Linked DNA regions of Aggregicoccus sp. 17bor-14. The protein of the gene in region 1 interacts with the protein of each later gene in a pairwise test. Links are inferred from orthologs where the notes say so. Each region holds a gene or a part of one and is shown on either strand. Other genes may lie near its edges.

Region 1 (3,453 bases):
TTGAGCGCGCCGGACTCGCCCGAGTAGGTGAGGTTGGACTCGTTCTCGGTCACCGCGTGGGTGAGCTCGTGCACGGTCACGTCCAGGTCGCGGCCCAGCGGACCGGACTGCACGCCGTCGCCGTCGCCGTACACCATCTGGGTGCCGTCCCAGTAGGCGTTGACGTAGTTGGTGCTGTAGTGCACCGAGCTCTTGAGCTGCGCGCCGGCGCCGTTGATGGAGTCGCGGCCGAAGTTCGCGCTGTAGCAGTTGTAGGTGGTGCCGAGGTGATCGTAGTTCTGGTCGATCGTCGCATCACCCGTGGTGGCCCCACCCTCGCTGCGGCGCAGCGTGCCCGGCAGGGTGCTGCCGTTGTTCGCCGAGTACACGACGCGGTTGAGCGCGCTGTGGATCTGCGGCTGGCGCTCGAGGAGGCTGCCGTCCTGCGCGCTCACGTAGACGAGGTCGCGCACGGGGGTGCCATCGGCGCGGGCGCCGGTGACGGTCACCTGGTACGCGAGCGACATCGCGCCGGTGTCGGACTTGAGGAAGTACACGAGCCGGCCGCTGCTCGCGGCAGCGCCCTGCACCTCGTCCGAGGCGCGGGTGGCCGCGACGCTCGCCGCCTCGGCGGCGATGCGCGGGGTGGCGGAGAGGCTCACGCCGTCGCGCGCGGTGCCGTTGACCGCATAGATGGTGCCCTCCTTGTTCACGTGGACGATGAGCTCACCGCCCACCACCGGCAGGCCGTTCTTGGTCTGCTGGTAGCGCAGGTGGGTGAAGTCCAGCTCGTCCTGCTGCACGCCGCGAACCACCAGGTCCTCGGCGCGCAGGCGGAACACCGGCGCGATGCGCTGCAGCGAGGTGCCCACGCGCGCAGGCGCGTTGGACTGCCCGAAGCTCGCGATCGTCTGGTCTGCCTGGCCGAGGTCGCCGCGCAGGAAGGTGGGGACCCCGCGCACGCCCACGTCCACCACCTGGGCGGAGGGCAGCGCGCTCAGCGCGGACTGGACCTCGGCGCTGCCGACGTCCTCCTTCACCACCGCGTCGTTGTCGTTGACCTGAATCGAGTTGTCACCGCACGCGGTGAGCGCCAGTACTGCTCCAGCCAGGATGCTGCTACGCAGGTTTCTCAAGCGGGTAACCCCCTCCAGAGTGTGGAACTGCGGCCCGCGCATGAGCACCTGCTGTGCCAGCGCTGCGGGGACCTGATTCCAGCCGGTTGAGGTCACCCCCCCGGGGGTGGATCTGCGGAGAGCTGCTCCAGTGTCGGAGGCGCTCGACGTCAAGTTCTCTTACGCTTCGCGGATTTCCGCCCGGAAACCGGGCGCTTGCGGCTCAAAACCCCCGCTGACCGGTTCCCGGACAGCGGGTGGAGCACGCGTGGTCCAACGGGCGGAGCCCAGCGTCAGGCGCAGGACAGCGGCGCGAGCGCGTCGAGCTGCCAGCGGTGCAGGACGAGGTCGCGGCTCACGCCCACCACGCCGTCCTCGGGCACCTCGTGCCAGTGGTCCTCGCCGCACAGGCGCTCGCTCGCGATGACCAGCTGGGCGAGCCGGGTGCCGGGGCTGGGCGGCGAGCCCGCCTCGCGGCGGGCGGACTCGGAGAAGAAGAGGGTTCGGTGGCGGCGGGTGGCCACCATCACGTCGCCGTCCGTGGCGAGGAAGTTCATGGACGAGCGCTCCTGGGGCCGCGTCTCACCGGGTAGATCGGTGAGGCGTGACACCTCGCGCATCGTCTGGGCGAGCGCGCGCGCCACGTCCTCGGCCTCGGCCGGGGCCTCCAGGGGGCGCAGCGCTCCCAGGAAGGTGAGGAAGAGGTAGAAGCAGCGCTCGGAGTCCGTGGCGCCGCGGATGCGCGCGCGCAGGTCCGGGCGGATGAGCGCCTCGATCGCCTGCTGGTGCTGCGCGAAGCGCTTCACCGTGCCGTTGTGCACGAAGGACCAGCGCCCGTAGAGGAAGGGGTGCGCGTTGCGCAGCTCCACCGAGCCCACCGAGGCGAGCCGCACGTGCGCCACCACCGCGCGGCTCGCGACGAGGCTGCTCACCCGCTCGAAGTCCGGGTCGCTGTGCGCGGCGCCCAGCCCGTGCGCCACCTGCGGCAGCGCCGCGTCCCCGTAGGAGGCGATGCCCCAGCCGTCCTTGTGCTCGCGCGACTGCTGCAGGAGCGAGTTCTTCTCCGTCACGAGCGAGCGGTGGACGGCGGTTGGGACGTTGGAGCGAAACCCGAAGAGGCGGCACATGGCGTGCCCCCTCTTATACCGCTGCGCTCGCGGTGGGCGCACGGCGCGCGCGCCTGCTCCCTCAGCGACAGAGCAGGCTGCCGTCCCCGGACACCCGCTCTGTCGACTCGTGCACCACCCGCCCCGCCTTGAGCACGGTGCGGGCGTGGTTGATGCCCAGGTGGTAGGGCAGGTGGCGGTAGCTCTCGCAGCCGAAGAGCACCAGGTCCGCCGGGTCCCCCGGGGCGAGCCGGCCGGCCCCCTCGAGCCTCAGCGCGAGCGCCGCGCCGCGGGTGGCCGCCCAGTAGGCCTCGGCGGCGCTGAGGCCGTTCTCCAGGCAGGCGAGCCCCATGGCGAGCGGCAGGTTCTCGCTCATCGCGGAGCCGGGGTTCACGTTGGTGCCCAGCGCCACGTTCACCCCCGCCTCGCGCAGGCGGCGCCCGGGGGCGTAGGGGCGCATGCGCAGGAAGAGGGTGCTGGTGGGCACCAGCACCGCACTCACCCCGGCCGCCGCGAGCGCGCGGATGCCCGCCTCGCTCACCTGCTCCAGGTGGTCCGCGGTGGCCGCGCCCAGCTCCGCGGCGAGCTCTGCGGCGCCGAAGGGCGTGAGCTGGTCTGCGTGCAGGCGCGGCAGCAGGCCGTGCCGCTTGCCCGCCTCGAGCATGCGGCGCGCCTCCTCCTTCGTGAAGGCGCCCTCCTCGGCGAACACGTCGCAGAAGCGCGCGAGCCCCTCGGCCGCCACGCGCGGGAGGATCTGCTCCACGCACAGGTCGAGGTAGGCCTCGCGCCGCCCGCGGTACTCCTCCGGAAGGGCATGCGCGCACAGCAGCGTGGGGACCAGGCTCACGGGCGCGCGCGCGCCCAGCGCCCGCACGGCGCGCAGCATCGCGAGCTCGCTCTCCACGTCCAGGCCGTAGCCGCTCTTCACCTCGGCCGTCGTCACGCCGTAGGAGAGCAGGCGGCGCAGGCGGGGCAGGGCGAGCTCCACCAGCCGCGCCTCGCCCGCCGCGCGGGTCGCCCGCACGGTGCTCACGATGCCGCCGCCCGCCTGGGCGATCTCCAGATAGGTCGCGCCCTGGTTGCGCAGGTCGAACTCCGCCGAGCGCTCCCCGGCGAAGACGAGGTGCGTGTGCGGGTCCACGAAGCCCGGCCCGACGAAGCCGCCGCCCGCGTCCAGCACCTGCGTGCTGCCGGTGACGGCGGCCGCCGGCAGCGCGCTCTCGGGCCCCACGAAGGCGACCCGGCCCCCGAGG
Region 2 (3,097 bases), on another replicon or contig:
CGCGCCTCCGCGGGGAGGCCGAGCGCGCGCAGCCCCTCGCTGAAGGCGTGGATGTGGCGCCACAGACGCGCGCGCAGCGGCGGCTGTTGCTCGACGAGGTCCACCGCCGCCTCGGCCGCGGCGCACACCGCCGCGGGCAGCGCCGTGCTGAACACGAGCGGCCGCGCGCGGCTCACCATCAGGTCCGCCACCGCGCGGCTCGTCGCCACGTAGGCGCCGAAGGCCCCCAGGCTCTTGGAGAGCGTGCCCATGCGGATGTCCACCGCGTCCGCGAGCCCCAGCGCCTCGCACAGGCCGCCGCCCCTCGGGCCCAGCACGCCCGTCGCGTGCGCCTCGTCCACCAGCAGCGCGGCGCCGTGCGCGCGTGCCAGCTGTACCAGCTCGGCGAGCGGCGCCAGGTCCCCGTCCATGGAGAACACCGCGTCCGTGACGATGAGGCGCCGGCGCGCGGGCGTGTCCCGAAGTGCCCGGGCGAGCGCGCCCACGTCCGCGTGCGGGTACACCACCGTGCGCGCGCGCGACAGGCGGCAGCCGTCCACGAGGCTCGCGTGGTTGAGCGCGTCCGAGAAGACCGCGTCCTGCGGGCCCAGCAGCGCGGGCAGCACGCCGGTGTTCGCCGCGTAGCCCGAGTTGAAGAGGCGCACCGCCTCGGCCCCCTCGAAGCGCGCGAGCCGCGCCTCCAGGCGCCCGTGCGCGAGCGTGTCGCCCACCACGAGCCGGCTCGCGCCCGCGCCCACCCCGTGCGCCTCCAGCGCGCGCGCGGCCGCGGCGCGCACCGCAGGGTGCGCGGCGAGCCCGAGGTAGTCGTTGCTCGAGAAGTTGAGCAGGGTGCGCCCGCCCACCTGCAGCTGCGCCCCTTGCGCGCCCGCGTGCGGCTCCAGCGTGCGGCGCAGCCCCTGCGCCTCGAGCCGCGCGAGCTCCTCCTCGGCCCAGGCCTGCGCGGGCAGGCCCGGGGCGTGCGGCACGGCCCTCATCGGCCTAGCGCGCGCCGGCGTTGGGCTCGAGCGGCCGGATGCCGGCCTTCTCGAGCAGCGCCATGTCGCTCTCGTACTGGGGGTTGCCGGTGGTGAGCAGCTTCTCGCCGAAGAAGAGCGAGTTGGCGCCCGCCATCATGCACAGGAGCTGCGCCTCCTCGTTCATCTGCATGCGGCCCGCGCTCAGGCGCACCATGGAGGCGGGCATGAGGATGCGGGCAGTGGCGATGGTGCGCACCATGTCCAGCGTCTCCACGCGCTTCTGGTTCGCGAGCGGCGTGCCCTCCACCGCCACCAGCGCGTTCACCGGCACGCTCTCCGGGTGGTGCTCCTGGTTGGCGAGCGTGAGCAGCAGGTTGCAGCGGTCCTCCACGCTCTCGCCCATGCCGATGATGCCGCCGCAGCACACGCTGATGCCCGCGTTGCGCACGCGCGAGAGGGTGCGCAGGCGATCGTCGTAGGTGCGCGTGGAGATGATGTCCCCGTAGTGCTCCTTCGAGGTGTCCAGGTTGTGGTTGTACGCGCTGAGGCCCGCCTCCTTGAGGCGCTGGGCCTGCGAGTCGCTGAGCATGCCCAGCGTCGCGCACGCCTCCATGCCCAGCGCGCGCACGCCCTTCACCATCTCCAGCACGCTGTCGAACTGGGCGCCGTCCTTCACCTCGCGCCAGGCCGCGCCCATGCAGAAGCGGGTGGCGCCGGCGGCGCGCGCGCTCGCGGCGGCCTCGAGCACCTGGGGCACCGGCATCAGCTTCTCGGCCTTCACGCCGGTGTGGTAGCGCGCCGCCTGCGGGCAGTAGCCGCAGTCCTCCGGGCAGCCGCCCGTCTTGATGGACAGCAGGCTGCACAGCTGCACCTTGTTGTCCGTGAACACCTGCCGGTGCACCGTCTGCGCGCGGTGGACGAGGTCCAGCAGCGGCAATTCGTACAGGGCCTTCACCTCGGCGAGCGTCCAGTCGTGGCGCAGCTGCAGCCCCTCGGGCAGGGGCTTCGCGTAGTGGGCGTGGCCCGTCAGGGTGTCGGTGTCGGTCTCGGTCGCGTGCTCGGACATGGGCGCCTCGGGGCCTGAAAAAAAAGGGGTGGGCGCGAACCCTCGCGCCCACCCCCAGCCCTTGTCAACCGCCGCAAGCGGCAGGGTTGACGAGTCTGTATCCCCTGCCCGCCTAGGTGTGCAGGTGGCGGCGGCCGTTGGCCATGCCGACGAGCAGCAGCACCAGCATCGCGCCGATCACGCTGAAGATGAGGCCGGTGGGGTGCAGGTCCCAGACGTGCCCGTCGCTGCTGAAGAGCGAGGCGATGAGGCCGCCCACGAAGGAGCCCACGATGCCCAGGATGGCCGTGGCCACCAGGCCCATGGACTGGTTACCGGGCATGAGCGCGCGGGCGATGAGCCCCGCGATGATGCCGACGACGATGAACGCGATGATCCCCATGATGTTGTCCCTCTCCCTGTAGTCGCGGTGGTTCGCCGTGCGGAGGACATCCGCAGCGGCTCATGGGTTCAAAGCTGTGCTTGCATATTCCGTGCGACAAGCCGCGAGCCCGCTTCGCTCGCCTGGCCGCCTGCTGAGCCCGGGCGCTGGAAAAAGGGGCGGGAGGCGTCAGGGGGACGCGCTAAACCCTCGGCATGGCGAAGGCGAAGACGCACTACACCTGCCAGGCGTGCGGGTACCAGACGGCGAAGTGGCTGGGCAAGTGCCCGGACTGCGGCGCGTGGAGCAGCCTCCTCGAGGAGGCGCAGGACACCCCGGAGAGCGAGCGGCGCCCGGCGTGGGGCGCCTCGGGTGGGGCGAGCAAGCCGGTGCTGCTGCGCGAGGTGAGCGCCGAGGTGGAGGCGCGCCGGCGCACCGGCATCGCCGAGTTCGACCGCGTGCTGGGCGGGGGCGTCGTCGCCGGGAGCCTCGTGCTGCTGGGCGGTGACCCCGGCATCGGCAAGAGCACGCTCCTGCTCGCGGCCCTGGACCGGCTCGCGAAGGACGGCCCGGTGCTCTACGTCTCGGGCGAGGAGAGCTTGCGCCAGACGAAGATGCGCGCCGAGCGCCTGCGCGTGGAGAGCCACGGCATCCACCTCTTCGCGGAGACGGACGCGGACCGCGTGCTCGCGGCGGCGGAGACCCTCAAGCCCA

The links. The genes of interacting proteins can lie anywhere in the genome.
Region 2: the proteins of FGE12_RS17385 (region 1) and bioB interact in binary tests that used the Escherichia coli proteins (3 or more experiments, as listed by UniProt). The link is inferred for Aggregicoccus sp. 17bor-14 from one-to-one orthologs.

The regions. Positions count from the first base shown.
Region 1 is NZ_VJZZ01000008.1:293,478-296,930, reverse strand. The notes cover bases 305-3,232. They hold FGE12_RS17385 (class II glutamine amidotransferase), read right to left. Parts: upstream 2,222-3,232; coding sequence 1,388-2,221; downstream 305-1,387. Other genes in these bases: hutI (imidazolonepropionase), read right to left, coding at 2,283-3,232; FGE12_RS17390 (M4 family metallopeptidase), read right to left, coding at 305-1,115. In the rest of the region: more of FGE12_RS17390, read right to left, coding at 1-304; more of hutI, read right to left, coding at 3,233-3,453.
Region 2 is NZ_VJZZ01000025.1:19,567-22,663, forward strand. Bases 1-2,834 are described here. They hold bioB (biotin synthase BioB), read right to left. Parts: upstream 2,023-2,834; coding sequence 979-2,022; downstream 1-978. Other genes in these bases: bioF (8-amino-7-oxononanoate synthase), read right to left, coding at 1-965; FGE12_RS29420 (GlsB/YeaQ/YmgE family stress response membrane protein), read right to left, coding at 2,135-2,404; radA (DNA repair protein RadA), read left to right, coding at 2,599-2,834. Outside these bases: more of radA, read left to right, coding at 2,835-3,097. UniProt on the Escherichia coli protein: Catalyzes the conversion of dethiobiotin (DTB) to biotin by the insertion of a sulfur atom into dethiobiotin via a radical-based mechanism.